4 regions of the Kitasatospora sp. NPDC127121 genome follow, and region 4 is predicted to be linked to each of the others. Evidence: riboswitches for the same ligand, from Rfam matches in the RefSeq annotation. Region 4 holds a riboswitch; each other region holds the start of a gene.

Region 1 (7,490 bases), on a different contig from region 4:
CACCGACACCGGCTTCGAGGTCGCCAACCAGGCGCTCCAACTGCACGGCGGCTACGGCTACCTGGCCGAGTACGGCATCGAGAAGATCGTCCGCGACCTGCGGGTGCACCAGATCCTGGAAGGAACCAACGAGATCATGCGCGTCATCGTTGCCCGCGGCCTGACCGGGGCCGCGTGATGGCCGGGAACGACCTCGACGAGGTCCTGGTCCACCGCGAGGGCCGGGCCGGCCTGATCGTCCTCAACCGCCCCGCAGCCCTGAACGCCCTCACCCACGGCATGGTGCGAAGGATCTCCGAAGCCCTGGACGCGTGGGAGGAGGACGAGCGGGTCGAAACCGTGGTCATCACCGGCGCCGGTGAGCGGGCCTTCTGCGCCGGCGGCGACATCGTCGCCATCCACCGCGCCGCCACCGGCGCGGACCCGGGCGCCGTCGAGGAGTTCTGGCGCGACGAGTACCGCCTCAACGCCCGCATCGCCCGCTACCCCAAGCCCTACGTCGCGCTCATGAGCGGCATCGTGATGGGCGGCGGGGTCGGGGTCTCCGCCCACGGCAGCGTCCGGATCGTCACCGGGACCACACGCATCGCCATGCCCGAGGCCGGCATCGGCTTCGTCCCCGACGTCGGCGGCACCTACCTGCTCGCCCTCGCACCGGGAGAGCTGGGTACCCACCTCGCCCTGACCGCGGGTTCCGTCGGCGCCGGTGACGCGCTGCTCTGCGGCCTCGCCGACCACTTCGTCCCGGCCGAGCGGCTGCCCGCGCTGCTGGACGACCTGGCCGAACTCCCCGTGCACGACGCCCTCGAACGGAACGTCGGGCCCGCACCGGCCGGCGTGCTGGACGGCCGGCGGGCCTGGATCGACCACTGCTACGGGGCCGACACCGTGGAGGAGATCCTCGACCGCCTGCGGGACAGCGGCGAACCGGAGGCCAAGGAGGCCGCGGACCGGATCGCCGCCAACTCGCCCGCCGCCGTGAAGGCCACCCTCGCCGCCCTGCGCCGGGCCCGCACCCTCGGCCCGCTGGAGGCCGTCCTCGACCAGGAGTACCGGACCTCCTGCGCGGCGCTCTCCACGCCGGACCTGGCCGAGGGGATCCGCGCCCAGGTGATCGACAAGGACCGCTCCCCGCGGTGGAACCCGTCGACGCTGAGCGCCGTCGAGCCCGCCACGGTGGCCCGCTACTTCGCCCCGCTCGGCGACCGGGAACTCGGCCTGGCCCCCACCACACCCCTGGAGCGCTGGTGACCCACCGCAACGGATTCAACGGATTCAACGGATTCAACGGAGTCATCGGATTCATCGGACTCGGCAACATGGGCGGCCCGATGGCCGCCAACCTCGCCACGGCCGGACACACCGTGACCGGCTACGACCTGGCGCCGGAGGCGCTGCGGCGGGCGTCCCGGACGGAGAGCGGCGTCCGTCCGGCGCGGTCCGCGACCGAGGCGGTACGGGAGGCCGACGTCGTCATCAGCATGCTGCCGGCCGGCCGGCACGTGCTGGCCGCCTACGCGGACCTGCTGCCCGCCGCCCGCCCGGGAACGCTCTTCGTCGACTGCTCCACGATCGACGTCGCGGACGCCCGGGCGGCGCACGACCTCGCCGTGAACGCCGGGCACCGGGCCGTGGACGCGCCGGTCTCCGGCGGGGTGGTCGGCGCCACGGCCGCGAGCCTCACCTTCATGGTCGGAGCCGCCGAGCCGGACTTCGAGGCGGCCCGACCGGTGCTGGAGGCGATGGGCCGCAAGGTCGTGCACTGCGGACCCCCCGGTGCGGGGCAGGCCGCGAAGATCTGCAACAACATGATCCTGGGCATCTCGATGATCGCGGTCAGCGAGGCCTTCGTGCTCGGGGAGAGCCTCGGGCTCAGCCACCAGGCGCTCTACGACGTCGCCTCGACCGCCTCCGGCCAGTGCTGGGCGCTCACCACCAACTGCCCCGTCCCCGGGCCGGTGCCGGCCAGCCCGGCCAACCGCGACTACGCGGCCGGGTTCGCCGCCGCCCTGATGGCCAAGGACCTCGGCCTCGCCGCCGGGGCCGCCGAGGCCGCCGGCCTGCCCACCGAACTCGGACGCAGGGCGGCACAGCTGTACGCGGACTTCGCGCAGGCCGACGACGACGCCGGCCTGGACTTCTCGGCGATCATCACCACCCTGAGGGAGGACGGCAAGTGACCGGCTACGAGACGATCCTGGTCGAGCGCAAGGGCCGGGTGGGGCTGATCACGCTCGACCGGCCCAAGGCGCTCAACGCGCTCAACACCCTCCTGATGAACGAAGTCGTGCAGGCGGCAACGGAGTTCGACCGTGACCCGGAGATCGGCTGCCTGGTCATCACCGGCTCGGAGAAGGCGTTCGCGGCCGGCGCCGACATCAAGGAGATGCAGTCCCTCGACTTCGTCGACGCCTACCTCGGCGACTGGTTCGCCGCCTGGGACCGCTTCGCCGCGCTGCGCAAGCCCGTGGTGGCGGCGGTGGCGGGCTACGCGCTGGGCGGCGGCTGCGAGTTGGCGATGCTGTGCGACGTCCTGCTGGCGGCGGACACCGCGAAGTTCGGGCAGCCGGAGATCAAGCTCGGTGTCATCCCCGGCATCGGCGGCTCGCAGCGGCTGACCCGGGCGGTCGGCAAGGCGAAGGCGATGGAACTGTGCCTGACCGGCCGGATGATGGGCGCCGAGGAGGCCGAGCGGGCCGGCCTGGTCTCCCGGATCGTCCCGGCGGACCAGCTGCTGGCCGAGGCCCTGACGGTGGCCGAGACCGTCGCGGCGATGTCCACCCCGGCTGCGGTCATGCTCAAGGAGAGCGTCAACCGCTCGTACGAGACCACGCTCGCCGAGGGCGTGCGCTTCGAACGGCGCCTGTTCCACGCCACGTTCGCCACGGCGGACCAGAAGGAGGGTATGGCGGCCTTCGCCGAGAAGCGCCCGCCGGAGTTCCTCAACCGCTGACAGCCCGCCCGGTGCGCCGCCCCTCGCCCGGGGGGTGGCGCACCGGGAAGGTCCTGGTCATCCCGTCCATCCGGTGTAGTGCAGCCAGTCCTCGAAGGTCATCACGTCGGGGTGCAGGCGGCGCAGGAGGCCGATGTCCCGGTCTCGGGCGTAGAGGTCACGGTCGGCGAAGAACCGGAACATCGCCGCGTAGTCGTGGCTGAAGCCGGGGACGGCGGTGCGCAGGTCGTCGTGCGGCATCGGGAGGTAGGTGCTGGGGGTGTCCGTGACCTGGGCGAAGGTGGCGGCGATCTCGTCGCCGGTGAGGCTGTCGCCGATCACCGCGAGGTCGCGGGCGCCCCAGGACTGCCAGTTGTCGAACATGTGGCAGGCGAACCAGGCGATGTCGTCGAGGGCGACGAGCGGGTAGTGGGCGGCGCCGAGGGGGAGCCTGAAGACCAGGCCGCCCCTGCCGTCCGGCCGGGGGGCGAGTCGGTCCCGCAGGTTCTCGAAGTACGGCGCCGTGGTCAGCACCGAGACGTGGTCCGTGTACCAGCCGTCGGTCTCCTTGCGGAGCATCTCCTCCGACCGCATCAGGCCGATGTGGGCGGCGACGGCGGCCTTGCTGTCGAAATGCGGGACGGGGTGGCCGGTCAGGGACACCGCGCTGTCCAACGAGGACCAGATGAAGCGCTCCACGCCGGCCCGCTCGGCGGCGGCCAGCAAGTGCAGCCCCTGCCGGTACTCACCCACCGCGCTGCCCGTCGCGAAGAAGTCGGTGTTGGCGAACACGTGGTCCGCCTGCCCGATCAGGACCTCGAGCGCCGCCGGGTCGGAGCGGACCAGTCGCACGCGGTCGGGCGCGGTGGCGGCGAGTCCGGTGGCGCGGGCGGACTCCGGGTGGCGGGTGGGGACGGTGACGGTGGCGTCGGTGGTGGCCAGCAGGTGGCGGACCACGTGGCTGCCCATGGCTCCGGTGCCGCCGACGACGAGGACGTGGGTCATGGCGTTCCTCCCTGGTGTGTCAGGACGTGTTCGGCCAGCTGGGCGTGGGTGGCGACCCAGACGTCGCCGGACTCGCGGATGTGGTCGAGGACCTGGCCGACCATGCCCGCGAGGAGCGGTCGGCCTCCGACGTGGGCGTGGACGGTCAGGTGGAAGACGCCCGGGCCGGGGGCGGCGAGCAGCTGGTTCAGCAGCTCACGGTGAAGGTCGCGGTAGGCGTACGGGCCGGCCGCGGCGTCGCGGACGTCGGAGTGGTCGCTGTGCATGAGGGAGACCAGAGGACCGTGAACGGTGGACAGGACCTGCGGGAGGTCGTGGTCGCCGTGGTCCCCGGTCCAGCGGTAGCCGGCCTCGGCGAGCAGGTCGACCGTGTGCCGCGAACCGGTGGCGCGCGGGCTCATCCACCCCGCCGGGCGAACACCGGTGACCCGGCGAAGGATGTCGGTGCAGCGAAGGACGTTGGCCCGCTCGGCATCGACGTCGAGCAGCGCGGGCACCACGTCCTGGGCCCAGGAGTGTGCGGCGATCTCGTGACCCGCCTCGTGCACGGCCTCGACGGTCTCGGGGTGCCGCTCGGCCACCAGTCCACTGACGCCGACGGTGGCGGGCAGGTCACCCAGGACGTCGAGCAGCCGCCAGATGCCGGTGGTGACGCCGTAGTCCGCCCAGGAGGTGCTGTGTGTGTCGTCGATGCCGGACAGCGGCCACGCCGCGGCCATCGGCGCGTAGGCGGGCCAGTGCCCTGGTGACCACAGCTCCAGCGCGACGGTGACCAGTGCGACGACTTTCCGCCCGCCCGGCCATTCGGTCTCTGCCCTCATACGGCTCCCCTGCTCCCCTGATCGATGGCTCGATGGCTCGATGGCTTCCGCAGTGGACGCTAGTGAGGCGGTAGGTACCTCCGGGTTCCCGGCGGCGGGCTACCGTCGGGTCATGCGTGAGTACTCCGGCAGTGTCTTCCTCGCCGACTGCCCGGCTCGGCTGGCGATCGAGATCATCGCCGACAAGTGGGCGGTGGCCGTGCTGTTCGCGTTGAGCCGGGAACCGTGCAGACACGGCGAGCTGGTCGACCTGATCGGCGGCATCTCGCGGAAGGTGCTGACCCAGACGCTGCGCCGCCTGCAGGGGTACGGCCTGGTCGACCGCCACGCCGAGTCCGGGAAGGTCGAGTACGTGCTGACGGACCTGGGCCGGACGCTGGTGAAGCCGATCGCCGTGCTGACTCAGTGGGCTCACGAGCACGGCGCGGCCGTGATGGAATTCCAGGAGTCCCGAGCGGACTGAGCGCACTGACGGTGTCTCGGCCGGGAGGGGCGGGTCGCGAAGCCGGGTGTGGACCACCGTGATGTGACGTACGAACCCTTGACCGGATCTTTTCCGTATCGCCATGATGGGCCGTCAAGTTGTGACTCCGCCGCTGGGGGAAGTCCGGTTCGAATCCGGCGCTGACCCGCAACGGTAGGCCGCCGGCTCCACGCCGGCGGCGAGCCCGAGTACCCGGCGGCGGAGGTGTGTCGTCCCCTCCTCCCGTCGTGGTCTGCGGGCCGGAGCTCCGAGGGCTGCCCCGGCTGTGGCCGATGTCCTCCGGGCCCCTGCGTGCGGGCCCGGAAAGGCCCACCGTGTCCCTGGTCCGACGCCCCCTGCGCCTCTTCGCGATACCCGCGCTCGCCCTCGCCACCGTCCTCCCGGCGGCCGCTGCCGCCCAGGCCGCGCCTGCTGGCGCGACCTCGTCCTCGACGATCCGCCCCGACGCCGCCGCCGGCGGCTGGCTGGCCCGCCAGCTCGTCGACGGCGACCACTTCGAGTCCGTCTTCAACGGCACCGCCTACCCCGACCAGGGCCTGACCATCGACGCCGTGCTGGCCTTCGCCGCCTCGCACAGCTCCGACCAGGCCGCCACGAAGGCCACCGCCTGGCTGGCCAAGCCCGAGATCATCACCGGCTACCTCGGCGACGGCACCACCGAGGCCTACGCGGGCGCGACCGCCAAGCTGCTGCTCGCCGTCGAGGTGCGCGGCGGGAACCCGACGGCCTTCGGCGGCGTCGACCTGCCCGCCCGGCTGCGCTCCCTCCAGACCGCCGACGGCCGGTTCTCCGACCGCTCCCAGTGGGGCGACTACAGCAACGCCTTCGGCCAGTCCCTCGCCCTGATCGCCCTGCACCGCACGGCCGGCGGCGCCCCGGCGGCCGCCGTCGACTTCCTCGCCGACAGCCAGTGCGCGGACGGCGGTTACCCGGTCTCCTTCGGCCAGGCCACCTGCGCCAGCGACCCGGACGCCACCGCGCTCGCCGCCCAGGCCCTCGCCGCGACCGGCCGCACCGCCAAGGCCGACGCCGGGCTCGGCTGGCTGGCCGCCCACCAGAACGCCGACGGCGGCTTCTCCGCCGCCGGGGCCGCCGCGTCCAACGCCAACACCACCGGCCTCGCCACGCAGGCACTGCTCGCCGGCGGACGCTTCGGGGCCGGCCTCAAGGGCTGGAGCAGCCTGGTCAAGCTCCAGCAGGGCTGCGCCACGGACCCGGGCGTGCGCGGGGCGGTCGCCTACGACGCGACCGGCTTCAACCCGGCCACCGGCGCCCGGGCCACCGCGCAGGCCGTCCTCGGCCTGGCCGGCACCCCGCTGGCCACCCTCTCCGCCGCCGGTGCCCGCCCGGACGCGCCCGTGCCGGCCTGCCCGGCGACCACCCACTGACCACCCGCTGACCACCCGCTGACCCCGCGAGGAGAGCTCCGATGACTGACACCCTGGCGCCCGCGCGCCCGACCCGCCGCACCCTCGGCTCGATCGCCGCCGCCGCTGCCCTCACCGCCGGCCTGCTCGGCGCCTCCGCCGTCCAAGCCCCGCAGGCACAGGCCGCCGCCTGCGACGGCACCACCGGCGTCACCGTCGTGGTCGACTCCACCGCCGTCGGCGGCGGCATCCAGACCGGCTGCGCACCCGGCGATCCGGCCAGCGGCCTGGCCGCGCTGACCGGTGCCGGGTTCGCGTACACCTTCCACCCGCGCTACCCGGGCTTCGTCTGCACCATCAACGCCCTGCCGACGACCTGCACCAACCCCACCGGCAGCGCCTACTGGTCGTACTGGCACGCCCAGCACGGCGGCCCCTGGTCGTACAGCAACCTCGGCGCGGGCAGCTACAACCCGGCACCCGGCGACGTCGAGGGCTGGTCCTTCGGCGCCGGCGCCCAGCCGGGCGTCACCGCGCTCTGACCCCCGGCGGCACCCCGGTGCCCCGGCCCCTCCGGAAGGGGGGGCCGGGGCACCGGCGGTACGGCTGTTGCGTGATGTTCGGCGCCGCCGGGCGAGGGAAGGCGAATGCCAGGTCGGCGGATCACCGCTACCTGGTCCAGGGCATTTCCGTCGACCCGGTGGGCCGGTACCAGGTGATGCCCCACTCCGCGCCCCAGTCCTTGCCGGTCCAGTCGTAGGCGGGTGTCCAGAGCGGCCGGGCCGGTTGAGGTCCCCACTCCTCCGGGTCCGGGCGCACCAGCAACTCGTCCTCATGGGCGTAGCCGCCGGTGAGTACGGTCGCCACGAACTCCGCGAAGC
Region 2 (7,490 bases), on a different contig from region 4:
TTGGACCCCGAGCTCGGCCGGTGCCAGCTCCCACGGCACCCGCGCCGGGGTGTACACCGGCTCGCCCATGATCGCCCGCAGTCGGTCCCATGCCTCGGTCATTACCTGACCCCTCTCCGGCCGCCCGTCGTCAGAAGCTGCACTTTAGGCGACGGCTCCGACAAGCCACTGACCCGACCGGAAGACCGCCGGCTGACGGGCCCCGCTCGATCTCAACGGTTCGAAGCTCGTCCCCGGCGTCCAGGACGACCGGGACCTTCGGATCAGTTGCCGTAGCGGAGCGAGACGGTGTCGCCGAGGTGGACGGTGGTGGCCCGGGTGGCGGTGGTGGCGGTGGCGCCGTCCAGGCTGACCTTCCAGGTGGAGGAGCCGCTGTTGGCGGTGCCGTTGATCGCGGTGACGGCGCCGGTGCCGGAGGACGGGGTGACGGCGGTGACGCAGCCGGCGGGGGTCGCGGATGCGGCGGAGTCGAGGACGTCGCCGAGGGTCGCGGTGGTGCCGGTCGGGGTGAGGGTGACGGCGCAGACCTTGAGCGCGCCGGTGCCGTCGTCGATGACCAGCGCGAGCTTGGCGGCGGTGCCGGGGACGAAGGTGGTGGCGGCGGCCCAGGCGGGCTCGCCGGCGGTGGTCGGGGCCGGCGGGGTGGCGGTGAAGCCGGCGCCGGCGACGGCGCGCAGGCCGTCGACGGAGGCGTAGGGGGAGGGGGTGGTGTCGGTGGGCAGGTACTTGAAGCCGCCGCCGGGCTTGAACTGCTGGGCGATCAGGAAGTCGACGGGGCTCTTGCCGGTGCCGCTGGTGAAGTCGGCGCCCTGGGGGTTGATGCCGCAGGCGTTGAGGCCGGAGACGGCCCAGCCGTTGGAGTCGGTGTTGACGCCGAACATGGCGTTGAAGGCGCCGGAGGCGGTGAGCTTGCCCTTGAGGAAGTTCTTGGCGGCGACGATCGCCGGGTCGGTGGCGGGGACGCCCCCGGTGCAGAGCGAGGCCATGGCGGCACCGGTCATGTCGATGTCGCTGCCCTGGGCGAGGGCGTTCGGGTCGCCCGCGGCCTTGCTGAAGTTCCAGCCGCCGTCGTTGTGCTGGTTGGCGCGCACCGCCGTGACGGAGGCGTCGAGCAGCGGCTGCGGGACGCGGGGGCTGCCGGCCTGGGTCTTGGCGCCCGCGAGGGCGAGGAGGCCGAAGACGGTGCCGTTGAAGTTGGCGGACGGGCCGTAGTAGCCGGGTTCGGCGGTCTGCCAGTAGGCGGCGAGGTCGGCGACGAGGTTGCGGCCCGGGCCGACCCGGGCGGGGTCGATGCCGGCGGCGTAGGCGTTGAGGATGCCGCGCTCGTAGTCCGTGACGACCGGCGAGGCGCTCGGCCAGCCGGGGGCGGCGAGCTGGTTGCGGTACACCAGGCGGGCGTTCTTGGTGGGGTCGCCGCCGGGGGTGACGTCGGCGGCGGCCGTGCCGGCGGCCGCGAGTGCGCTGAACGCCCACTCGTTGGAGAGCCCGCCGCCGGTGACGTAGCTGCCGTCGGCGGCCTGGAGCGACTTCAGGTAGGTGACGCCGGTGCTCTTCGAGGTGGCTATCTGGGTCGGGCTGGCCGTCGCGTGGGCGGGGACGGCGGAGAGCAGGAGTGCGCCGGCCGTCAGGGCGACGGTGATGGCGGAGGCGGCGGAGGCGGCGCGGGAGGGGGTGGTCCGAGAGGGGGTGGTCCGCGAGGGGGCGAGGAGGGACACGGGACAGGCTCCTTGGGGTGGCGGGCGCCGACCCTGCCCCGGAGTTCCGGCGTCCGTTGGAGGGCGCGCGACTGCCGGAGCGGTCGCCGCCCGGATCGCGTGGGCCGGCTTTCGCCATGGTGCGTGGCCGGGCGGGCATTCGGGCTCAGGGCGGCACGATGGCCACCCCACACCGCTGCGCGTCAGCCCCGGATTCGCACCGGGTTCCCCCGCTCGGCCACCGCGGACGCTACCGCACGGCGCACCGGCCGACGAGGTGATGTGATCGATATGACGACCCGTTGACTCCCGTTCGACCGCCGTGGTCTGATGAACCGATTTTTTGCCCTCGGCATTCAGGGGAAGCCGGTCCAACTCCGGCGCTGACCCGCAACCGTGGACCCACCTGTGGTGGGTGAGCCGGAATGCCTGGACCGGGGGCCTGTTCACAGAGCACTTGCGTCGTCGCGGACTACGACGCGGTCCGGACGGTCCCTGCCCAGGAGACCGTCGGCTGCGCCGTTGCGTCCTGCGTCGACCGACCAGGGAGTCGTCGTGAGGGTCAGCAGCAGTCGCACACGTCACAGGAACCGGGACCTCGCGTCCGTGGTGGTCGCCGGTGCTGTCGCGGTCGCCGCCTGCGGAAGCGTCCTGTTCGGGCGCCCCGGCACCGCGGCCGCCGACCCGATCGAGCAGTGCACGGCGACGACGGGCGCGATCGTCGCCGTCGACTTCACCCACTGGGGCGGCGGCGTCGTCCGGGGCTGCGACGCCCACCCCACGACCGGGATGAACCTGCTGCGCGCCGCCGGCTTCACCACCGCCGGAACCGAGCACGACGGGCCCGCCTTCATCTGCCGACTCGGAACCGGGACCTTCAACAGCGGCACCCAGTACCCGACGCCGGCCGAGGAACCCTGCGTCAACACCCCGCAGGCCACCGCGTACTGGTCGTACTGGATCGCCGAACCCGGCCAACAGGCCTGGTCCTACAGCCGGTTCGGCGCCGGGACGCAGAAGCCCAAGCCCGGCGAGGTCGAGGCCTGGGTGTACGGCGGCACCGACATCGGCGGTACCAGCGGGGCACCGGGCTTCACCCCGGACTCCGTGAGAGCGAAGAGCGGCGGTTCGTCGGCTTCGCCGTCCGCCTCGCCATCCGCCTCGCCGTCGCCCTCGGCGACCCCGACACCGACCGGGCCGTCCACCGCCGGTGACCCGGCGGCCGCTGTGGCCTGGCTGGCCCGCCAACTCGTCGGCGGCGACCACATGGAGAACTGGGCCGTCGAGGGGCCGGACTACCCCCGGACCGCCCTCACCGCCATCGCCCTCGCCGCCGCCGGCACGCAGGACCCGGCGCTGCGCAGGACGACCGCCTTCCTCGCCGCCCACACCGACGCCTTCCTGTACCCCGACGGACCGGCCGGCCGGCCCGATGCGAGGGCCGCCGCACTGCTGGCCCTCGTCGCCGAGAGCACCGGCGGCGATCCCCGGGCCTTCGGCGGCCGGGACCTGATCGCCGCGCTCACCGGCCACGTCTGCACGGCGGCGGGGGAGAACGGCAAGTGCACCGCCGCCGGGGACTTCCTCGGCGCGGCCTCGCCCTGGGTCCAGTCCCTCGGCGTCATCGCCCTCCAACGCGCCGGCGTCACGCCACCCGCCCCGGCGCTCGCCCGCTTCACGGCGCTCCAGTGCGCCGACGGCGGGGTGGCCGGATCGATGATCGTCGCCGGCGAGCACTGCGAGTCCGACCCGCTCACCACCGGCCTCGCAGTCCTCGCCCTGCGTACGGCCCCCGGGTACGAGACGGCGGCGAAGAAGGCTTCGGACCAGCTCGCGGCCGGACAGCAGGCCGACGGATCCCTGCTCCCGTACCTCGGCGCCCCCGGCGACACCATCAGCACCGCGAGCGCGGCCCAGGCGTTCAAGGCCACCGGACAGGACACCCGCCGGGCCGCCGCCACGGCCTGGCTCGCCGCCCGGCAGGGTACGGACGGCGGCTTCGGCCCCGACGCGTCGACCACCGACCCGGACCCGGCCGCCACCGAGCAGGCGATCCTGGCCCTGACCGGCACCGACCTCACCAGCGTTCGGCACAACCCGGACGCCGGCACGCCGCCGACGACGCCCGCCACCACGAAGCCTGCCGGAAGAACCCCCGACGCCGCCAAGGGCAGCGTCTACCTCACCGACCCGTCCCGCCTGATCAACGGCCGCTACTACGAGGGCTTCCCGGCCTTCGCCGACTTCGGCCTCACCATCGACGGCGCCTACGCCCTCGCGGCCACCGGCACCGACGACGCCGCGCTGCGCAGGATCGTCGACTTCCTGGACCAGCCGGGCAAGGACGCCAGTGAGCGCACCGTCAACGACTGGACCGGCATCGGCACCGAGTACGCAGGCGGCGGCTCGATCGGAAAGGAGGCGCTGCTCGCCGAGGCGGTCGGCCGCAACCCGCGCGCCTTCGGCGGCCACGACCTGATCGCCGCCCTGGCCGCCCTCGTGTGCACCAAGGCCGACCAGAGCACCGGCTGCGCGGCGCCCGGCAACTACACCTACGCCACCTCGGTGTTCTCCCAGGCGCTCGGCATCATGGCCCAGCTCCGGGCCGGGGACTCGACGAACGCCGCTCCCGCGATCGCCTACCTGAAGGGCCTCCAACACCAGGACGGCTCCTGGCCCAGCCTGATCCCCGCCACCGGGGACTCCGACGTGGACAGCACGGCGATGGCCGTCATGGCCCTCGCCCTCGTGCCGGGGGACGAGGCCGCGCGGGCCGTCGACCAGGGCCTCGGCTGGCTCGCCGCGCGGCAGTTGCCCGACGGCGGCTTCCCGGGAGCGGCCGGCGACTCGACCAACTCGGCCGCGCTCGCCATCCAGGGCATGACGCTGCGCCAGGCCTCGTACGGCGCCCAGATCGCCAAGGCGCGCGACTTCCTGGCGGGTCAGCAGAACGGCGACGGCGGGTTCAACGTCGCCTCCGCCGGGCAGCCGGGATCGGACGTCCGCGCGTCCACGCAGGTGCTCGGCGGTGCCACCGGGATCTCGTTCGGCACGCTGTTCCGGGACCTCGGGGGAACGTCGACGCCGACGCCGACTCCGACTTCCACCGGGACGGCGACCCCGACGGGTACGCCGACCGGCACGCCGACGGGCACGCCCACTGGTACTCCCACGGGCACGCCGACCGATACCCCGACCGGCACGCCCACGAACACGTCCACGAACACGCCCACGGGCACGCCGAGCCCGACGGGCTCTCCCGCCACGGCTGGTCCCTCGGACACCGCCGTTCCCTCGACCGGCGACGGTTCGGCCACCTGGTCGGCCGGTGGCGTCGACGCTCCGGCCGGTGGCGGTGGCGGTGGCGGTGGCGCACCCGTCGCCGTCGCCCCCGCCGGTGGCGTGCCGGCGCAGACCGGTTCCGGCAGCCTGGCCGGGACCGGAACCCAGGCCCTGACGCTGACGGCGGGCGCGGGTGTGCTGACCGCGCTCGGCGCGGCGGCCGTCCTCGTCGCCCGGCGCCGCGCCGCGGCCGCCCCGGGGCGTCACCGGTGAGCCGGGGACTCGGCGGTCGGCTCGGCGGTCGGCTCGGCAGGCTGTCCGGGGCGGCGGCCCTGACCTTCGCCCTCGCGTTCGGCGGCGTCGCCGTGGGCACCGCCCCGGCGTCCGCGGCGCCGCTGCCGATCGACCAGTGCACCACCACCTCCGGCGTGGTGCTCGCCGTGGACTTCAGCAAGTGGGGCGGCCCGTTGCTGCGCTCCTGCGGGACCACGCCGACCACCGGCTTCACCCTGCTCAACCAGGGCGGCTGGAAGACCACCGGGACCGGGCACGACGGTCCGGCGTTCATCTGCCGGATCGGCTACAGCGGCTTCCAGGGCGGCAAGCAGTTCCCGGCCCCGGACCAGGAGAAGTGCGTCCTGACGCCCCCGGCCACGGCCTACTGGTCGTACTGGCACGCCGATCCGGGCCAGAACGAGTGGTCCTACAGCCAGCTCGGGGCGATGAGCTACCAGCCGAAGCCCGGCAGCGTCGACCTCTGGATCTTCGGTGGTACCAACATCGAGGGCACCGAGGGGCGGCCGGGCTTCTCGCCGGACAGCGTGCGCGCGAACAACTCCAGTCCCGGCGGGCAGCCCGCCGACCCCGGCCAGGGCACCACGGGCGGCTCGGGCGGCGGCTCCAGCGGTTCCGGCGGCGGGTCGACGGGCGGCACGGGTACGACCGGCGGCAGCGGCAGCGGCAACGGCTCCGGTTCGAGCGGCGCCACCGGCACCACCGGCGCCACCGGAAACGCAGGCAGCACCGGCAGCAGCGGCGGAACCGCCGGCACCAGCGGCGCCGGCACGACCGGTGGCACCGGATCGGGCCGGCCCCCGGCCCCCGCCAAGCCCCCGACGGGCGGAGCCCGTCCGCCCGCGCCCGCCACCACCCCGGGGCCCGGCGCCGACGCCACCCCCGAGGACGGCATCACTCCGCCCGGAGCGCCCGAGCCGACGCCCGTGCCCGCCACGCCGGTGCCGGTCGAGCCGTCCACCGCGCCGCCGACGGACGCCCCGAGCGATCAGCCGACCCCGCAGACGGTCGAGGCCGCGGCCGCGCCGACGTCCACCCCCGCCGTGCCCGGCGGCGTGGTGGACGCCAATCCGGTGGCCGATGCCCCGCACGACTCCGGGTCGATGGTTCCCGCCGTCATCGCGACCGCCCTCGTGGGGGCGCTGGGCGCGGCCACCGTGGTCGTCGCGCGACGCCGCCGCCGACGGGCCGAGTGATCAGGTGACCAAGCCCGACGAACCCGACGCCGTCCCCCCGAAGCCCGACCCGAAGCCGAAGCCCAACCCGAAGCCCAACCCCAACCCGAAGCCCACCCCCCGACGGGACGCCGGGAGCCGGCGCAGCCCCCGGAACCTGCACCCGCTGGCCTGGTGGACCTGGGCGCTCGCCCTGGCGACGGCGGCCAGCCGCACCACCAACCCGCTGCTGCTCCTGCTGGTCCTCGCCGTGCTCGGCTACGTGGTCACCGCCCGCCGGACCGAGGCCCCGTGGGCCCGCGGGTTCACCTACTACCTGTGGCTGGCCCTGACCGTGGTGGCGATCCGGGTGGTGTTCCGGTGCGTCTTCGCCACCGGCATCACCCCGCACGACCACCTGCTCTTCTCCCTCCCGCACCTCCCCACCCCCGCCTGGTACGCGGGCATCCGGATCGGCGGGCCGGTCTCCCTGGAGGCGACCCTCTCCGCCGCCTTCGACGGGCTGCGCCTGGCCTGCCTGATCTGCTGCATCGGCGCCGCCAACACGCTCGCCAACCCCAAGCGCGCCCTGCGCGTCCTGCCCGGCGCCCTGTACGAGCTGGGCGTCGCCGTGACGGTGTCGCTGAGCGTCGCCCCGCAGCTGGTGCAGAGCGTCCAACGCGTCGCCCGGGCAAGGCGGTTGCGGGCCGGGCAGCGGAAGGGCGTCCGCGCGCTGCGCAGCATCGTCGTCCCGGTGCTGGAGGACGCGCTGGAGCGTTCGCTGCACCTGGCCGCCGCGATGGACTCGCGCGGTTACGGCCGCTCCGGCACCGCGACCCGCCGCTCCCGCCGCGTCACCGGCGCCCTGATGCTGCTCGGCATGTGCGGCCTGTGCGCCGGGGTGTACGGGCTCCTGGACGGAACCGCCCCCGCTGCCCTGGGGCTTCCGGCCTTCCTCGCGGGCGCCCTGCTCTGCGTGGCGGGGCTGATCCTCGGCGGCCGGCGCGTGCGGCGCACCACCTACCGGCCGGACCGCTGGCGGGCCGCCGAGTGGGGCGTCGCGGGC
Region 3 (7,490 bases), on a different contig from region 4:
AGGAGGTGGCGCGGATCCACGGCCGGATGGCCGGCTGGTACAACTCCGGGCTGCCGATCATCGACAACTCGTACCTGGACGTGGCCGGCACCGCCGCCGAGCTGGACCGCGTCATCCTGGCCCGGCTGATGGGCATGCCGGTCCGCTGACCTGCGACGATCCGGCGCTGTCGGTGCCGACTGCGATGATGTGCGGGTCCTGTCGAACCACCCCGGGGGAGCTGACGCCCGTGCCGGAAGGCCACATCATCCACCGCCTCGCCGCCGAGAACCGGAAGGCCTTCGGCGGCCGCCCGGTCGAGGTGTCCAGCCCGCAGGGCCGGTTCGCCGACGAGGCCAAGGCCATCGACGGGCAGCTGCTCACCGCGGCCGAAGCCGTCGGCAAGCACCTGTTCCTCGGCTTCGAGGAGGGCGGCTGGGTGCACGTCCACCTCGGCCTCTACGGCGGCTTCGCCTTCGGCACCGGGCCCGCGCCCGAGCCGGTCGGCCTGGTCCGGCTGCGGCTGGCCAACGACGACGGCTACGCCGACCTGCGCGGCCCCAACACCTGCGCGCTGGTCACCGGCGCGGAGAAGGCCGCCGTCGCCGCCCGGCTGGGCCCCGACCCGCTGCGCGCCGACGCCGATCCGCAGGCCGCCTGGCGCCGGATATCGGCGAGCCGTACGACCGTCGCCGCGCTGCTGATGGACCAGAAGGTGCTGGCCGGGGTGGGCAACGTCTACCGGGCCGAGGTGCTGTTCCGCCACGGGATCAACCCGCACCGCGCCGGCCGCGACCTCACCCGGGGCGAGTGGGACGCGATCTGGGCCGACCTGGTCGCCCTGATGCACGAGGGCGTCGGCGCGGGCCGGATCGACACCGTCCGGCCCGAGCACACCCCCGAGGCGATGGGCCGCCCGCCGCGCGTCGACGACCACGGCGGCGAGGTGTACGTCTACCGGCGGGCCGCGATGCCCTGCCTGGTCTGCGGCACCGACGTCCGGGCGGAGCAGCACGCCGCGCGCAACCTCTTCTGGTGCCCCACCTGCCAGGCGGCCTGACCGGGTCCGCGGTTGCTCCGGCCGGCCCCCCGGCGTGTCCTCCGGGGGGCCGGTCAGCCGACGGCCGCGGTGGGCTCGTGGTGTTCGGCGGCGGCGCACGCGTCGAGGAGGGGGCGCATGGCCTCGTCCACGAGCCGGTAGCGCACGACCCGCCCGTCCTTGTCCCCGGTGACCACGCCCGCGGTGCGGAGCAGTCGCAGGGCCTGGGACACGGCGGGGTCGCGCATGCCGGTGGCGACGGCGAGGTCGGAGACGGCGAGCGGGCCGGCCCGGTGGAGGGCGAGCAGGAGGGCGAGCCGCCCGGGGTCGGCGAGCAGGGAGAACCGCTCGGCCCAGGTGCGGACGTGCGCGGGGTCGCCGATCGCGGCGATGGCCTCGCAGACCCGGTGTCCGTCGATGGTGCGGTGGCCCGCGCGGTCGGCCGGTACGAGATGCATGCGCACATTGTTGCAGGAGGGGGCCTGTGATCCTGGACACCTGCGCAGGTGCGCAGCCTTGCAAGGGTGGGTCCTGGCCCCTACGGTGTTCCCCGCCGTGGTGCTCGGGAAGACCGGTGACGGATCCTCAGGGGTCCCAGTCCGGAGCGGCCCTCGCCACTGTGATCGGGCCATCGTGATCGTCGACGATGGAGAGACGTCCGTACCCACGACGCCACTGGGAGCCTCGCGCACCTGGGAAGGCGGGTACGGGACCCCCGTAAGCCAGGAGACCGGCCACGGCATCTCACGAAGTGTTTCCACGAGGTGCTGGAGCGTGACCCGAATGACCCTGCCCGAAACCGCCGCCGCCGAGGCGCCGGCGACACCGTCCGTGCTGCCCACGTTCCGCTGGAAGCGCGAGGACACCGTTCGCACGGCCGGGCTGATGGGGGTGATCCTGGCCATGCACGTGGTGGCGTTCGGGACGCTCATCTTCCTGGTCGCGCCCCACAACTACGCGGTCGGCACCCAGGTCTTCGGCGTGGGCCTGGGGATCACCGCGTACACCCTCGGCATGCGGCACGCCTTCGACGCCGACCACATCGCGGTGATCGACAACACCACCCGCAAACTGATGGCGGACGGCAAGCGGCCGGTCTCGGTCGGCTTCTGGTTCGCCCTCGGGCACTCCTCGATGGTGGTGCTGATGGCCGCCCTGGTGGCGGGCGGCGCGCAGCTGGCCAGCACGCTGATGGACGACGACTCGACCACCCACAAGTGGCTCGGGATGGTCGGCACGACGGCCTCCGGCGCGTTCCTCTACCTGATCGGCGCGCTCAACCTGGCCGCGCTGCTCGGCATCCTCAAGGTGTTCCGGGCGATGCGGGCCGGGTCGTACGACGAGGCGCAGCTGGAGGAGCACCTCAACTCGCGCGGCTTCATGGCCCGGGTGCTGAACCGGGCGACCCGCTCGATCACCCGGCCCGGGCAGATGTTCCCGGTGGGCATGGTGCTGGGGCTGGGCTTCGACACCGCGACCGAGGTCACCCTGATGGTGATGGCCGGGTCGGGCGCGGCGGCCGGGCTGCCCTGGTACGCGATCGTCTGCCTGCCGCTGCTGTTCGCGGCCGGGATGAGCCTGTTCGACACCCTGGACGGGACGTTCATGAACTTCGCGTACCAGTGGGCCTTCGCCAACCCGGTCCGGAAGGTCTACTACAACCTGACGATCACCGGGCTGTCGATCGCGGTGGCCTTCGTCATCGGCACCATCGAGCTGGTCGGCGTGCTGCACGAGAAGCTCGATCTGACCGACCCGGTCACCGGCTGGATCGCGGGCATCTCGCTGGACAACGTCGGCTACGCGATCGCCGGGCTGTTCGTGGTGGTCTGGGCCGCGGCGACCGCCAACTGTACGGGGGCGGGGGTGGATATGTGCTGGGCGGCCGCCGTGTTGGGCGGGCGGCGCGCGGCGCCGGCTGCCACCCGCGACGGCGCCTCCCCCGGGATCCCGGGGGAGGCGCCGTTTCGTCGCTGCGGGGCGGTACGGGTCGCTGCCGGTCGGCGTTTCGTCGGTGCGGGGTTCAGTTCGGGCGGGCGGGGTTCAGCGCTCTTCGCGGAAGTCGACGTGCCGGCGCGCGATCGGGTCGTACTTGCGCAGGACCATCCGGTCCGGGTCGTTGCGGCGGTTCTTGCGGGTCACGTACGTGTAGCCGGTGCCGGCGGTGGAGCGGAGCTTGATGACGGGGCGCAGTTCACTACGGGCCATGGGTGTCCTCCCGGGTTGGCGGGTTGGCGGGTTGGCGGGTTGGCGGGTTGGCGGGGCGTTCGGGGCCGGGGCGAAACCGTACACCGAAATGGAAGTCATTTTCATCTGGTGTAACGTGAGCTCCGTCCTGCCCATTCCCGGACGTCAGGGAGCACCCATGTCCGCCCGCTGCCAACTCACCGGCCGCAAGCCCGGATTCGGCAACGCGATCTCGCACTCGCACCGCCGCACCCGCCGCCGCTTCGACCCCAACATCCAGCACAAGCGCTACTGGCTGCCCGGCGAGGGCCGGTACGTCCGGCTCACCCTCAGCGCCAAGGGCATCCGCACCATCGACACGATCGGCATCGAGGCCGCCGTCGCCCGCATCCGCGCCCGAGGGGGGAAGGTCTGATGGCCAAGCAGAGCAAGATCGCCAGGAACGAGCAGCGCCGCGCCGTCGTGGCCCGGTACGCCGAGCGCCGCGCCGAGCTCAAGCGGATCATCGCCCACCCCGGCACCGCCCCCGCCGAACGCGCCGCCGCCCAGGCCGAACTCGCCCGCCAGCCCCGCGACGCCAGCGCCACCCGGATCCGCAACCGCGACGCCGTCGACGGCCGCCCCCGCGGCTACCTGCGGGCCTTCGGCCTCTCCCGGGTCAACCTCCGCGTCCACGCCCACGCCGGCCACCTGCCCGGCGTCCGCAAGGCCAGCTGGTGAGCGGCGTGGACGGGATCAAGCTGCCCGTGGTGGTCGTCGCAGGACTGCATGCCGCCGAACGCCGCGCCGCCGTCCGGGAGTTGGCCGCGGCCGCGGTGGACGCAGTGGTCCTCCACCATGACCTGCGGGAGGCCTCGCAGGGTGTCGTCCACCGTGAACTGCGCGACGCGGGAGGCGGGTTCGACGCCGCCGACGTCCCACTGGTGAACGACTGCCCCTGCTGCGCCCTGCGCGAAGACCTGCTGCCGCGACTGCTGCGGATCGCCGACGAAGGCCGGTACGGACTCGCGATCGTCGAACTGTGGGGCGGCAGCGACCCGCACCCGGCCGTCGAGGTGATCGCCGGGGGAGAGGCGGACGGCCGCCATCTGGAGGACGCCGTCGAACTCGCGGGCGTGGTCACGGCCGTCGACCCGGACCGGCTGATCGGCGAACTCTCCGTCTCCGACGACCTGGTGGACCACGGCGAGCACACCGCCCGCCAGGACCAGCGGACCCGCGCGGAGGCGCTCGCCCACCAGGTCGAGTACGCCACCACCCTCGCCGTCCCGCGCGCGACGGCGCACACGCCCGGGCTCGCGCTGCTCCGCCAGCTCCACCCCACCGCCCGGGTCGTCCGGCTCGGCACCGGCGCGCTCACCCGGGCCGCCCTCGGCGGCTTCGACGTCGCCGCCGCCCGCGACCGGGTCAACCCGGCGATCGCGCTGCTCCCGCAGGAGAGCGACGAGGCCGGCGTCACCACGCTGGTCTGGGAGCGCCGCCGCCCGCTGCACCCCGAGCGGCTGCACCGGGCGCTGGAGCTGCTCGTCCCCGCCGCCCAGCGCAGCCGCGGCCGCTTCTGGCTGGCCAACCGGCCCGACCTGATGCTCGCCTGGGACGCCGCCGGGGCCAACCTCGCCGTCGAGGAGTGCGGGCCCTGGCTCACCTCCCTGCCCGACGCCGCCTGGGAGCTGTACCCGCCAGCCCGCCGGGCCGCCGCCGCCCTCGACTGGCACCCGCTGCACGGCGACCGGGTGCAGCAGCTCAGCTTCACCGCCGAGGGCCTGGACGTCGACGGTGTCACCGGGCTGCTCGACTCCTGTCTGCTCACCGACGCCGAACTCGCCGCCGGCGAACCCGGCTGGAAGGCCCTGCCGGACGCCTTCCGGGACCTGCTCGACCCCGTTCACTGAGGAGCCGTCACTGTGCGTAAGCGACCGAACCCGCCCAAGGACCGGCCGAACCCGCTGTTCGCGGCCGGCATCGAGTACATCGACTACAAGGACACCGACCTGCTGCGGCGCTTCGTCTCCGACCGCGGCAAGATCCGGAGCCGCCGCGTCACCCGGCTCACCGTCCAGCAGCAGCGCGCCGTGGCCAGGGCCGTCAAGAACGCCCGCGAGATGGCCCTCCTCCCGTACGCCGCCGGCACCACCCGGTAGCCGTCACCACCGTCACCACCGCCACTATCACCCGACAAGGAGCCCCCGATGGCCGTCCCCAAGCGCAAGACGTCCCGCAGCAACACCCGGCACCGCCGGGCCCAGTGGAAGGGCAAGGCCCCGAAGCTCGTCCCGATCACCCTCAACGGCCGCGAACTGCTCGTCCCCCAGAACCTGGTCCCCGCCTACCGCCGCGGCCTGATCGATCCGGAGGGGGCGTAGCGACCACGAAGGGGGCGTGCGGGGGCGGGAGCGAGCCCTGTCGGGGGTGCTCGGCGGGCGGATCGGGGTGGGGGTTCGTAGGCTCGACGCATGTCTGATGCGTACGCGGGTCGGCGGGAGCGGGTGAGGGAGCACTGCAGTGCGGCCGGGGCCGATGCGGCGCTGATCACCCGGGCGGCGAACGTGCGGTATCTGACGGGCTGCGCGCCCTGCGGGGCGACGCTGCTGCTGACCCGGGAGCGGGTGCTGCTGGCAGTGCCGGACGATCTGCCGCCGGACGACACCGGGGAGCACCTGATCGCGCCGGACGTCACCCAGGTGCCGGTGGCGGCCGCGGCGGACACCGCCCTGGCGGCGGCCGCCGCCGCCGCGCGACTGGGCGTGGCGGACCTCGCGGTGGAGGAGCACGACCTGACCGTCAGCCGCCACCGCGCGGTGGCGAGCCTGGCGGAGGGGGCCCGGCTGGCCGACCTGGCGCAGGTGGTCGAGCGGCTGCGGGTGGTCAAGGACGAGCACGAGATCGCCGACCTGCGGATCGCCGCCGAGATCGCCGACCAGGCGCTCGGCGAACTGCTGGAGTCGATCCTGGTCGGCCGCACCGAACGGCACCTGGCGATGGAGCTGGAACGCAGGATGATCGACCACGGCGCGGACCGGGCGGCCTACCCGGTGTCCGTCGGCACCGGCAGCCACTCCGGCCGGCCCGCCCACCAGCCGACCGACCGCCGGGTGGAGGAGGGCGACTTCCTCACCGTGGTGATGGGCGCCCAGTACCGGGGTTACGGCGTCTCCACCGCCCGGACCTTCGTGATCGGCGCCGCCCCCGCGCCCTGGCAGGTGGAGCTGCACCGGCTGGTGTTCCGGGCCCAGCGGGCCGGCCGGGAGGCGCTCGGACCGGGCGTGGAGCAGTACGTGCCCGACCGGGCCGCGCGGCAGATCCTGGAGGCGGCCGGCCACACCGAGACCTCCCCGCACCCGGTGGGGCACGGCATCGGGCTGGAGATCCGGGAGGCGCCGCGCCTCGGTCCGTCGGACATGGGTAAACTGGACAGCCGCGTGCCGGTCACCGTCGGCCCAGGGGTCCACCTCCCGGGCAAGGGCGGTGTCCGGATCGAGGACACGCTCGTGGTGCGCCCCCCAGAGGAGGGCGGGCCCGAGCTGCTCACCATCACCACCAAGGAGCTCCTCGCCCTGTGACCGCGGCCGCCCGTCGGCCGTCGGCGGCAGGACGCAAGCCTTGGTTCCTTGACAGCTATATCCAGGAGTAAGTGCGCCCGTGGCTTCCACGAACGATCTCAAGAACGGCATGGTCCTCAAGCTGGAGGGCGGCAAGCTCTGGTCCGTCGTCGAGTTCCAGCACGTCAAGCCCGGCAAGGGCCCGGCCTTCGTGCGCACGAAGCTCAAGGAGGTCCTGACCGGCAAGGTCGTCGACAAGACCTTCAACGCCGGCACCAAGGTCGAGACCGCCAACGTCGACAAGCGCGGCATGCAGTTCTCGTACAAGGACGGCGAGAACTTCGTGTTCATGGACACGGACACCTACGACCAGATCGTGGTCGAGCCGGCCGTCGTCGGCGACGCCTCCAAGTACCTGCTGGAGGGCTTCGAGGCCCTGGTCGCCATGTACGAGGGTGCCCCCCTGTACATCGAGCTCCCGGCCTCCGTCGAGCTGCTGATCTCCCACACCGAGCCGGGCGTCCAGGGCGACCGCTCCACCGGCGGCTCCAAGCCGGCCACGCTGGAGACCGGCGCCGAGATCGCCGTGCCGCTCTTCATCGTCACCGGCGAGAAGATCAAGGTCGACACCCGCGACGGCGGCTACCTCGGCCGGGTGAAGTAAGTCCGTGTCGGCCGCACGTAGCAAGGCCCGTACCCGGGCCTTCCAGATCCTCTTCGAGGCCGACCACCGCGGGGTCGACCCG
Region 4 (7,490 bases):
GCTGGTGCTGCAACGGCTGCTGCTGGAACGGCTGCGGGCCCGGGGCCGGCTCGGCCGGGATCGTCTGCAGCAGCGACCAGTGCAGCTGTCCGCCCGACGCCGCGGCGGCTTCCGACGCCCCCCGCTCCCGCCACTTCAGCCGGGCCAGCAGCAGGATCAGCGCCGCGGTGACGACCACGCCGAGCGCGAAGGTCGCGAGCTTGAGGCCGCCCTCGGTGGTGCTGGTGAACCACTCCCGCTGCGGCTTGTCCAGGAGTGCGCCGGTCAGGCTGCGCACCCGGTTGTACCCCTCGACCAGTGCGACGCCAGCCGCCACCCCGAGCGCCCAGGTGCGCCCGCGCAGCAGCAGGATTCCCGAAACCAGGTAGATCAGGCCGTAGTTGAGGCTGCCGGTCTCGGCGTCCACCGAGGTGCCGCCGTAGTAGAAGATGCCTTTGACGTAGGTCGCGAACCCGACCTGGCCGAAGCAGTTGTACGCCGCCCAGCCGAGCAGCACCACGCCCCAGCCGACGGCGATGCCGCCGGCCGCGCGCATCGCACGCGCCTGTCCCATCCCGCACCCCCGCCCCGCCGGGCCCGTCCCGGCGTCAGCCCCTCGGCTTCGCCGCCACAGGATGCCACACGGCACAACGGACACGGTATTCCGGCCGTTCAACGGAATTCAGTGGTGTAGCGCACCTCGCGGCGACCGGCTCGGCGGACGTGCGGGGCGGCTCGACGAACGCGCGGGGCGGCTCAACGGACGTGCAGGCCACCCCAGTCGACGTTCGCGCCGAACGGGCCGGCGCCGCCGGTGAGCGCCAGCGGGCTGTGGTAGGTGGCGTTGACGTCCGCGCCGGAGTTGCGCGGCTGGTCCGGCGTCAGGTTGTCCGAGGTGAGCGACTGCCCCCAGACCGTCCAGATCGTCCAGGGCGTGCGCCGCAGCGTGTCCGGCTGGCGGGAGTTGACCGGGACGGCGAAGGACTCGGCCAGGATCCGCGGCTTGCCGTAGGCGGCGAGCCCATCGTAGTACCGCTTGGTCCACACCTCGCCGGTGCCGATCGGGTGCGCGGGGCTGCCGCTGTAGTCGTCCACCCCGACCACGTCGACGTACTGGGAGCCCGGGTAGTAGTCCCACGGGTCCGCGCCGGGGGCTCCGTCCCAGGACACCGGCGTCCAGACGAACAGCAGGTTGTGCAGGCCCCTGGTCTCCACCAGGTAGCGGTAGGTGATCCGCCACAGCGCCTGGTAGTCGGCCGGCTTCTGGCCCGACCACCAGAACCTGCGGGCGCAGTCCTGCACGTTCATCTCGTGGTACGGGCGCAGCAGCACCGGCACGTCGTGGGCGGCCAGGTACTCCAGGTGGTCGGCCAGGTAGGACAGGTCGGTCATCAGCGCGCGGTACTCGGGGGTGTCGTGCGCACTGTCGACGACCCGGCCGAACCAGCCCTTGTCCTTGGCGGCCGGGGAGTTCGAACAGAGCACCTGCTCGAAGGACTTGACGTCCGAACCGGGGTAGGGCTGGTGGAAGGACATGCCGACGATCCCGGCCGGCCCCCCGCCGTTGTCGGGCAGTTCGGTGGTGGTGCCGTCGCAGTTGTGCTGGACGCCGGCCGTGCCGTAGCTGCCGTCGTCGGCGCGCGGGTGGCCGGACCAGACGGCGGAGAGCAGGTCGACGGCGTCGTCGGTGTACTGCCAGCCGGCCCGGCAGGTGGGCCACCGGCCGGCCGAGTAGGAGCGCGGGTCGCCGACGCCCCAGCCGGTCTGGCCGTAGCCGGGGCCGAGGTCGGTCTCAACGAAGCCGGGCAGCTTGCCGGTGAGGTCGGCGGCCTTCTTGTAGTAGTAGCCGACCTGCTTGGTGCCGCGGTAGTCGCCGTACTCGGGGTTGTTGCGCTCGTTGTGCGCCTCGACGTGCTGGCCGATCACCGTCCCGCCGCTCTGCCCGGTGCGGGCCTGCCCCTCCAGGTCGGCGAGCAGCTGCTGGACGGCCCGGGCGTTCGGCGAGGCCTGCGGGTCCCGGGCGAGCAGGTCCCGGCCGACCTCCGGCGGCAGGGTACGGCCGGAGAAACCGACCGCCACCGGGACGCGGGCGGGCTGTTCGCCGTCGGCCCGGCCGTCACGCTGCAACAGCGCCACGGCGCCCGCGGCCACCACGACCCCGGCCGCGGCCAGGACGGCGGGCTTGCCGCGCAGGGCTCTGGGCAGGGCCACGGACCGCTCCTCCGGTTGCTCGCCGGCACCGGCCCAGGCGGACACAACCGGAACACTCGTGCGAATGACTGCCCCGAGAGCCTGCCACACTCCCCCGGCCCCGGCGAGCGAACCCGCCGGGGCCGGGGTGTCACGGCGGATCAGCCGGCCGCGGCGGCCCCCGGCGCACCCGGCGCGGCCGCGGACGCGGCCTTGGCGCGCTGGAGCAGCTGGCCCTTCACGTGCTCGCCGAAGCCGGCGGCCGCCGCGGTGGCGGCGGCGTCAGCGGTGTCGCCGCCCTTCGCCGAGCCCTCGACCGTGAAGTAGGCGTACCGGCCCAGGGTGTTGTGCGTGTTGGTGCAGCCCGGCGTGGCGCAGAAGGCCGGCGCGCCCGGCGCGACGGCGCCCTTGAGGTGGCCGGTGTAACTCTTCATCGAGGTCTCGGCCTGGATCTTATGGTCGAAGACCGCGACGCCGACGGTCACCGCGCTGTCGCCGGAGACGTAGGTCGCCCGGAGCACCTTCTGGCAGCCCTGGTCACCGAGGACCTTGCCGAGCCCGCCGGTCGTCGAGTTCCCGTCCCAGCAGGGCGAGTCCAGCGAGACGAAGGTCCGGTTCCAGGTGGCGCCGTTGACCGTCACCTGGAGTGCGGAGAACAGCGCCCCCGCGTCCTGCGGCGCCGGGTCGGTGGCGGCCTCCCAGATCGGCTTCGACGGGTCGTCCGGCGCGCCGCCCGGGGTGCCGGCGGCACTTGGCGCGGCACTCTGGGCGGCACTCGGTGCGGCACTCGGCGCGGCGGAGGACGGCCGGTTGGAGGCCGAGGCGGTCGGCCCGGCGGTCGGCCCGGCGGTCGGCTTGTCGCCGTCGCCCTTCGTCAGCAGCACCGTCCCGCCCGCGACCAGGCCGCCGACCAGGACGACCGCGACCGCCACGCCGAGGGCCCGCAACCGGCGGCGGCGCTTGTCGTCCGCCGCGTTGCGGTCCGCCAGCGCCTGCCAGTTCGGCTCGGCGCGCTGCGGCGCCTGGGGCTGCGGGTACGGCTGCGGGTGCGCCTGCGGGTGTCCTTGGGGATGCGCCTGGGGATGCGGCTGGGGGTTCGGCTGCCACTGCGGCGGCAGCTGCTGCCGCGGTTGGCCCGGCTGCGGCAGCGGAGGCTGCCCCGGCGGACCGGGCTGCGCCACCGGCTGCGCGGGCGGCACCGGAGGTCCGTACGAGGCCGGCGGCGGCCCGAAGCCCCCGCTCGGCGGCAACACCGGACCGGGCACCACCGGCGGCTGCTGACCGTGCGCGTCCCCCGGCCCGGTGGGAGGCGTTCCCTGCGGACCCTGCCCGGGTGCGCCAGTTCCGTCGCTCACGCGCCCCCTCGCTTCGCTCGATGATCGCTTCGCGAAACGCGCCCCTCGGCGATTCGCTCGCTCATGCGCCCAGATCGTAGGGCATGCCCCCGCCAGCCGGTCCGCCCGGTGACCGTTCCGTATCGAAACCAGGACGCCGGAGCCCGGAACCAGGGCCCCGGGAGCCCGGATCCGAGGCGCCCCAAGGCCACGACCCGCCCCCTCCCAGCACCCCCGGTTATCGCGCCGACACACCGCGCCGTACTACATGTGGGGTCGCATCAGAGAGACACCACAAGATGTATGCTCAATCCTGCTGTCGATGCAGGGGAACCCGGTGCGAATCCGGGACTGCCCCGCAGCGGTGAGCGGGCGGCTCCAGCAGCCGCACCGCGAGTCCGAGTACCTGCCGACGGTGTGCGCACGGGCCCTCCCGCAGAGGCCGCGCCAGCACGAGAACTACCTTCCGGGCCTCGCGGGCGGGCCGGGGACGCCACTGTCGCGCGACGCTTTCTGCGTACGTGCCGTGCTCCCCTGCCCCGAACGGCCCGGTACCCCCCGATCACCGCCGCCGATCGCCGCCAGGAGAGAGCGCCTTGACCACCGCTGCCTCAGCCACCCTGCCCGCCCAGGGCACCGGCCCCGCCTCCACCGACCCGACGGTCTCCGACCCCGGCGGCGCGCTCCTTCGGCTGCTCACCGACCGCAGCGTCGATCTCCCCCAGGTGGACCCCGGCCATGTCGCCGCCGCCGCGCTGCGCGGCCGCCACGCCGGCTCGGACTTCGCCGAGCTGCGCGGGCTGGCCGTGGACGCCGCCGCGTCGATGATCGCCGAGGACCCCCAGTACTCGAAGCTGGCCGCCCGGCTGCTCGCCCTGGAGATCGTCGACGAGGCGAACAGCCAGGGCTCGCGCTCCTTCGCCGCCTCGATCGCCGTCGGCCACGACGAGGGCCTGATCGGTGACACCACCGCCGCCTTCGTCGCCAAGCACGCCGCCGCCCTGGACGCCTTGATCGACGCGCACGGCGACGACCGCTTCGAGTACTTCGGCCTGCGCACCGTGCAGTCCCGCTACCTGCTGCGCCACCCGATCACCCGCAAGGTCATCGAGACCCCGCAGCACTTCCTGCTCCGCGTCGCCTGCGGCCTGGCGGTCGGCGACAGCGAGCAGTCCGTGCGCGAGGTCGCCGAGCTGTACGGCCTGATGAGCCGGCTGGAGTACCTGACCTCCTCGCCGACCCTGTTCAACTCCGGCACCCGGCACCCGCAGATGTCGAGCTGCTACCTGCTCGACTCCCCGCTGGACAACCTGGACTCGATCTACAACCGCTACGCGCAGATCGCCCGGCTGTCCAAGCACGCCGGCGGCATCGGCCTGTCCTACTCGCGCATCCGCTCGCGCGGCAGCCTGATCCGCGGCACCAACGGCAAGTCCAACGGCATCGTCCCGTTCCTGCGCACCCTCGACTCCTCGGTCGCCGCCGTCAACCAGGGCGGCCGCCGCAAGGGCGCGGCCTGCGTCTACCTGGAGACCTGGCACGCCGACATCGAGGAGTTCCTGGAGCTCCGCGACAACACCGGCGAGGAGGCGCGGCGCACCCACAACCTCAACCTGGCGCACTGGATCCCGGACGAGTTCATGCGCCGGGTCAACGCCAACGAGGACTGGTCGCTGTTCTCCCCCGCCGACGTGCCCGAGCTCGTCGACCTGTGGGGCTCCGACTTCGACGAGGCCTACCGCAAGGCCGAGCTGGCCGGCAAGGCCGTGCGCACCATCCCCGCGCAGACCCTGTACGCCCGGATGATGCGCACCCTGGCGCAGACCGGCAACGGCTGGATGACCTTCAAGGACGCCTCCAACCGCGCCGCCAACCAGACCGCGCTGCCCGGCCGCACGGTGCACTCCTCGAACCTGTGCACCGAGATCCTGGAGGTCACGGACGACTCCGAGACCGCCGTCTGCAACCTCGGCTCGGTCAACCTCGGCGCCCACGTCGCCCCCGGGGCCTCCGTCGACGACCTGCTCGGCGCCATGGACTGGGAGCGCCTCGACGCCACCGTCCGCACCGCCGTGACGTTCCTCGACCGCGTGGTGGACATCAACTTCTACCCGACCACCGAGGCCGGCACCTCCAACTCCCGCTGGCGCCCGGTCGGCCTCGGCGTGATGGGCCTCCAGGACGTCTTCTTCAAGCTGCGGATCGACTTCGACTCCGCCGAGGCCGCGCGGCTCTCCACCCTCATCGCCGAGCGCATCATGCTCACCGCGTACGAGCGCTCCGCCGACCTGGCCGAGCAGCTGGGCCGCCACGAGGCCTACGGCGAGACCCGCGCCGCCCGCGGCGAACTGCACATCGACCACTTCCCGACGGCCGCCCCGCAGTGGGCCGACCGCTGGACCGCGCTGCGCGCCCGCATCGCCGAGACCGGCCTGCGCAACTCGCTGCTGCTGGCCATCGCGCCGACCGCGACCATCGCGTCCATCGCCGGCGTCTACGAGTGCATCGAGCCGCAGGTCTCCAACCTGTTCAAGCGCGAGACGCTGTCCGGCGAGTTCCTCCAGGTCAACCCGTACCTGGTGCGCGAGCTCAAGGAGCTCGGCGTCTGGGACCAGCAGACCCGCGACGCCCTGCGCGAGGCCAACGGCTCCGTCCAGGAGCTGGGCTGGCTGCCCGCCGAGGTCCGCTCGCTCTACCGCACCGCCTGGGAGCTGCCCCAGCGCGCGCTGATCGACCTGGCCGCGGCCCGCATGCCGTACCTCGACCAGAGCCAGTCGCTGAACCTGTTCATGGCGGCGCCGACCATCGGCAAGCTCAGCTCGATGTACGCCTACGCGTGGAAGGTCGGTCTCAAGACCACCTACTACCTGCGCTCGCGCCCGGCGACCCGGATCGCCCAGGCCGCCTCCGGTGCCGCCCGCGCCGCCGCGCCCGCGTCCGCGTCCGCGCCCGTGCCGGTGAACACCCCGACCCTCACCCCGGAGGAGGAGGCCGCGCTGGCCTGCTCCCTGGAGAACCCCGAGTCCTGCGAGGCCTGCCAGTGAGCACCCCCGACCGCGAGAAGATGCTGCTCGACCCCGGCTTCGAGCTGACCCTGCGCCCGATGCGCTACCCGTCGTTCTACGACCGGTACCGGGACGCGATCAAGAACACCTGGACCGTCGAGGAGGTGGACCTGCACTCCGACGTCGCCGACCTGGCCAAGCTCAGCGAGGGCGAGCGCCACCTCATCGGCCGCCTGGTCGCCTTCTTCGCCACCGGGGACTCGATCGTCTCCAACAACGTGGTGCTGAGCCTCTACAAGCACATCAACTCCCCGGAGGCGCGGCTGTACCTGTCGCGCCAGCTGTTCGAGGAGGCCGTGCACGTCCAGTTCTACCTGACGCTGCTCGACACCTACCTGCCCGACCCCGAGGACCGCAACGCGGCCTTCGCCGCGGTGGAGAACATCCCCTCCATCCGCCAGAAGGCGCAGTTCTGCTTCAAGTACATGAACGCCGTCGACCACATCGACTCGCTGCAGACCAAGGAGGACCGCCGCGCGTTCCTCCTGAACCTGATCTGCTTCGCGGCGTGCGTCGAGGGCCTGTTCTTCTACGGCGCGTTCGCGTACGTGTACTGGTTCCGCTCGCGCGGCCTGCTGCACGGCCTGGCCACCGGCACCAACTGGGTGTTCCGCGACGAGTCCATGCACATGGACTTCGCGATGTCGGTCGTCGACACGGTCCGCGAGGAGGAGCCCGACCTCTTCGACGACGAGATGGCCAAGCAGGTCACGGAGATGCTGGAAGAGGCCGTCGAGGCCGAGCTCCAGTTCGCCCAGGACCTGTGCGGCGACGGCCTCGCCGGCATGAACACCGACTCCATGCGCCAGTACCTGGAGGCTGTGGCCGACCAGCGCCTCGCCCGCCTCGGCCTGCCGATCCGCTACGGGTCGACGAACCCGTTCGGCTTCATGGAGCTCCAGAACGTCCAGGAGCTGACCAA

The links. A riboswitch is a leader RNA that binds a small molecule or an ion and turns the genes downstream of it on or off. The one in region 4 is predicted to bind cobalamin.
Positions count from the first base shown of each region.
Region 1: it holds a riboswitch for cobalamin, as region 4 does, so the genes downstream of both, ACFVHI_RS21010 (peptidase) here and ACFVHI_RS24825 (ribonucleoside-diphosphate reductase subunit alpha) in region 4, are expected to answer to the same signal.
Region 2: it holds a riboswitch for cobalamin, as region 4 does, so the genes downstream of both, ACFVHI_RS20990 (prenyltransferase/squalene oxidase repeat-containing protein) here and ACFVHI_RS24825 (ribonucleoside-diphosphate reductase subunit alpha) in region 4, are expected to answer to the same signal.
Region 3: it holds a riboswitch for cobalamin, as region 4 does, so the genes downstream of both, ACFVHI_RS23580 (HoxN/HupN/NixA family nickel/cobalt transporter) here and ACFVHI_RS24825 (ribonucleoside-diphosphate reductase subunit alpha) in region 4, are expected to answer to the same signal.

Region 1 is NZ_JBHXTQ010000041.1:35,914-43,403, reverse strand. Features, by position in the region: gene ACFVHI_RS21045 (acyl-CoA dehydrogenase family protein) at 1-178, shown strand, start outside; gene ACFVHI_RS21040 (enoyl-CoA hydratase/isomerase family protein) at 178-1,251, shown strand; gene mmsB (3-hydroxyisobutyrate dehydrogenase) at 1,248-2,180, shown strand; gene ACFVHI_RS21030 (enoyl-CoA hydratase) at 2,177-2,953, shown strand; gene ACFVHI_RS21025 (NmrA family NAD(P)-binding protein) at 3,011-3,937, opposite strand; gene ACFVHI_RS21020 (polysaccharide deacetylase family protein) at 3,934-4,758, opposite strand; gene ACFVHI_RS21015 (winged helix-turn-helix transcriptional regulator) at 4,871-5,221, shown strand; cobalamin riboswitch at 5,317-5,457, shown strand; gene ACFVHI_RS21010 (peptidase) at 5,557-6,630, shown strand; gene ACFVHI_RS21005 (flagellar hook-length control protein FliK) at 6,672-7,151, shown strand; gene ACFVHI_RS21000 (SMI1/KNR4 family protein) at 7,279-7,490, opposite strand, start outside.
Region 2 is NZ_JBHXTQ010000041.1:28,063-35,552, reverse strand. Features, by position in the region: gene ACFVHI_RS21000 (SMI1/KNR4 family protein) at 1-102, opposite strand, end outside; gene ACFVHI_RS20995 (hypothetical protein) at 264-1,640, opposite strand; cobalamin riboswitch at 1,849-1,925, opposite strand; cobalamin riboswitch at 2,003-2,146, shown strand; gene ACFVHI_RS20990 (prenyltransferase/squalene oxidase repeat-containing protein) at 2,250-5,249, shown strand; gene ACFVHI_RS20985 (hypothetical protein) at 5,246-6,466, shown strand; gene ACFVHI_RS20980 (CbiQ family ECF transporter T component) at 6,471-7,490, shown strand, end outside.
Region 3 is NZ_JBHXTQ010000050.1:15,708-23,197, forward strand. Features, by position in the region: gene ACFVHI_RS23565 (AAA family ATPase) at 1-149, shown strand, start outside; gene ACFVHI_RS23570 (Fpg/Nei family DNA glycosylase) at 230-1,039, shown strand; gene ACFVHI_RS23575 (metalloregulator ArsR/SmtB family transcription factor) at 1,093-1,476, opposite strand; cobalamin riboswitch at 1,558-1,772, shown strand; partial or broken gene ACFVHI_RS23580 (HoxN/HupN/NixA family nickel/cobalt transporter) at 1,802-2,905, shown strand; gene rpmG (50S ribosomal protein L33) at 3,062-3,226, opposite strand; gene rpmB (50S ribosomal protein L28) at 3,384-3,620, shown strand; gene rpsN (30S ribosomal protein S14) at 3,620-3,925, shown strand; gene ACFVHI_RS23600 (CobW family GTP-binding protein) at 3,931-5,097, shown strand; gene rpsR (30S ribosomal protein S18) at 5,110-5,346, shown strand; gene rpmF (50S ribosomal protein L32) at 5,395-5,568, shown strand; gene ACFVHI_RS23615 (Xaa-Pro peptidase family protein) at 5,659-6,765, shown strand; gene efp (elongation factor P) at 6,845-7,408, shown strand; gene nusB (transcription antitermination factor NusB) at 7,413-7,490, shown strand, end outside.
Region 4 is NZ_JBHXTQ010000055.1:12,981-20,470, forward strand. Features, by position in the region: gene ACFVHI_RS24810 (hypothetical protein) at 1-553, opposite strand, end outside; gene ACFVHI_RS24815 (glycoside hydrolase family 26 protein) at 736-2,190, opposite strand; gene ACFVHI_RS24820 (hypothetical protein) at 2,331-3,368, opposite strand; cobalamin riboswitch at 3,790-3,932, shown strand; gene ACFVHI_RS24825 (ribonucleoside-diphosphate reductase subunit alpha) at 4,124-6,547, shown strand; gene ACFVHI_RS24830 (ribonucleotide-diphosphate reductase subunit beta) at 6,568-7,490, shown strand, end outside.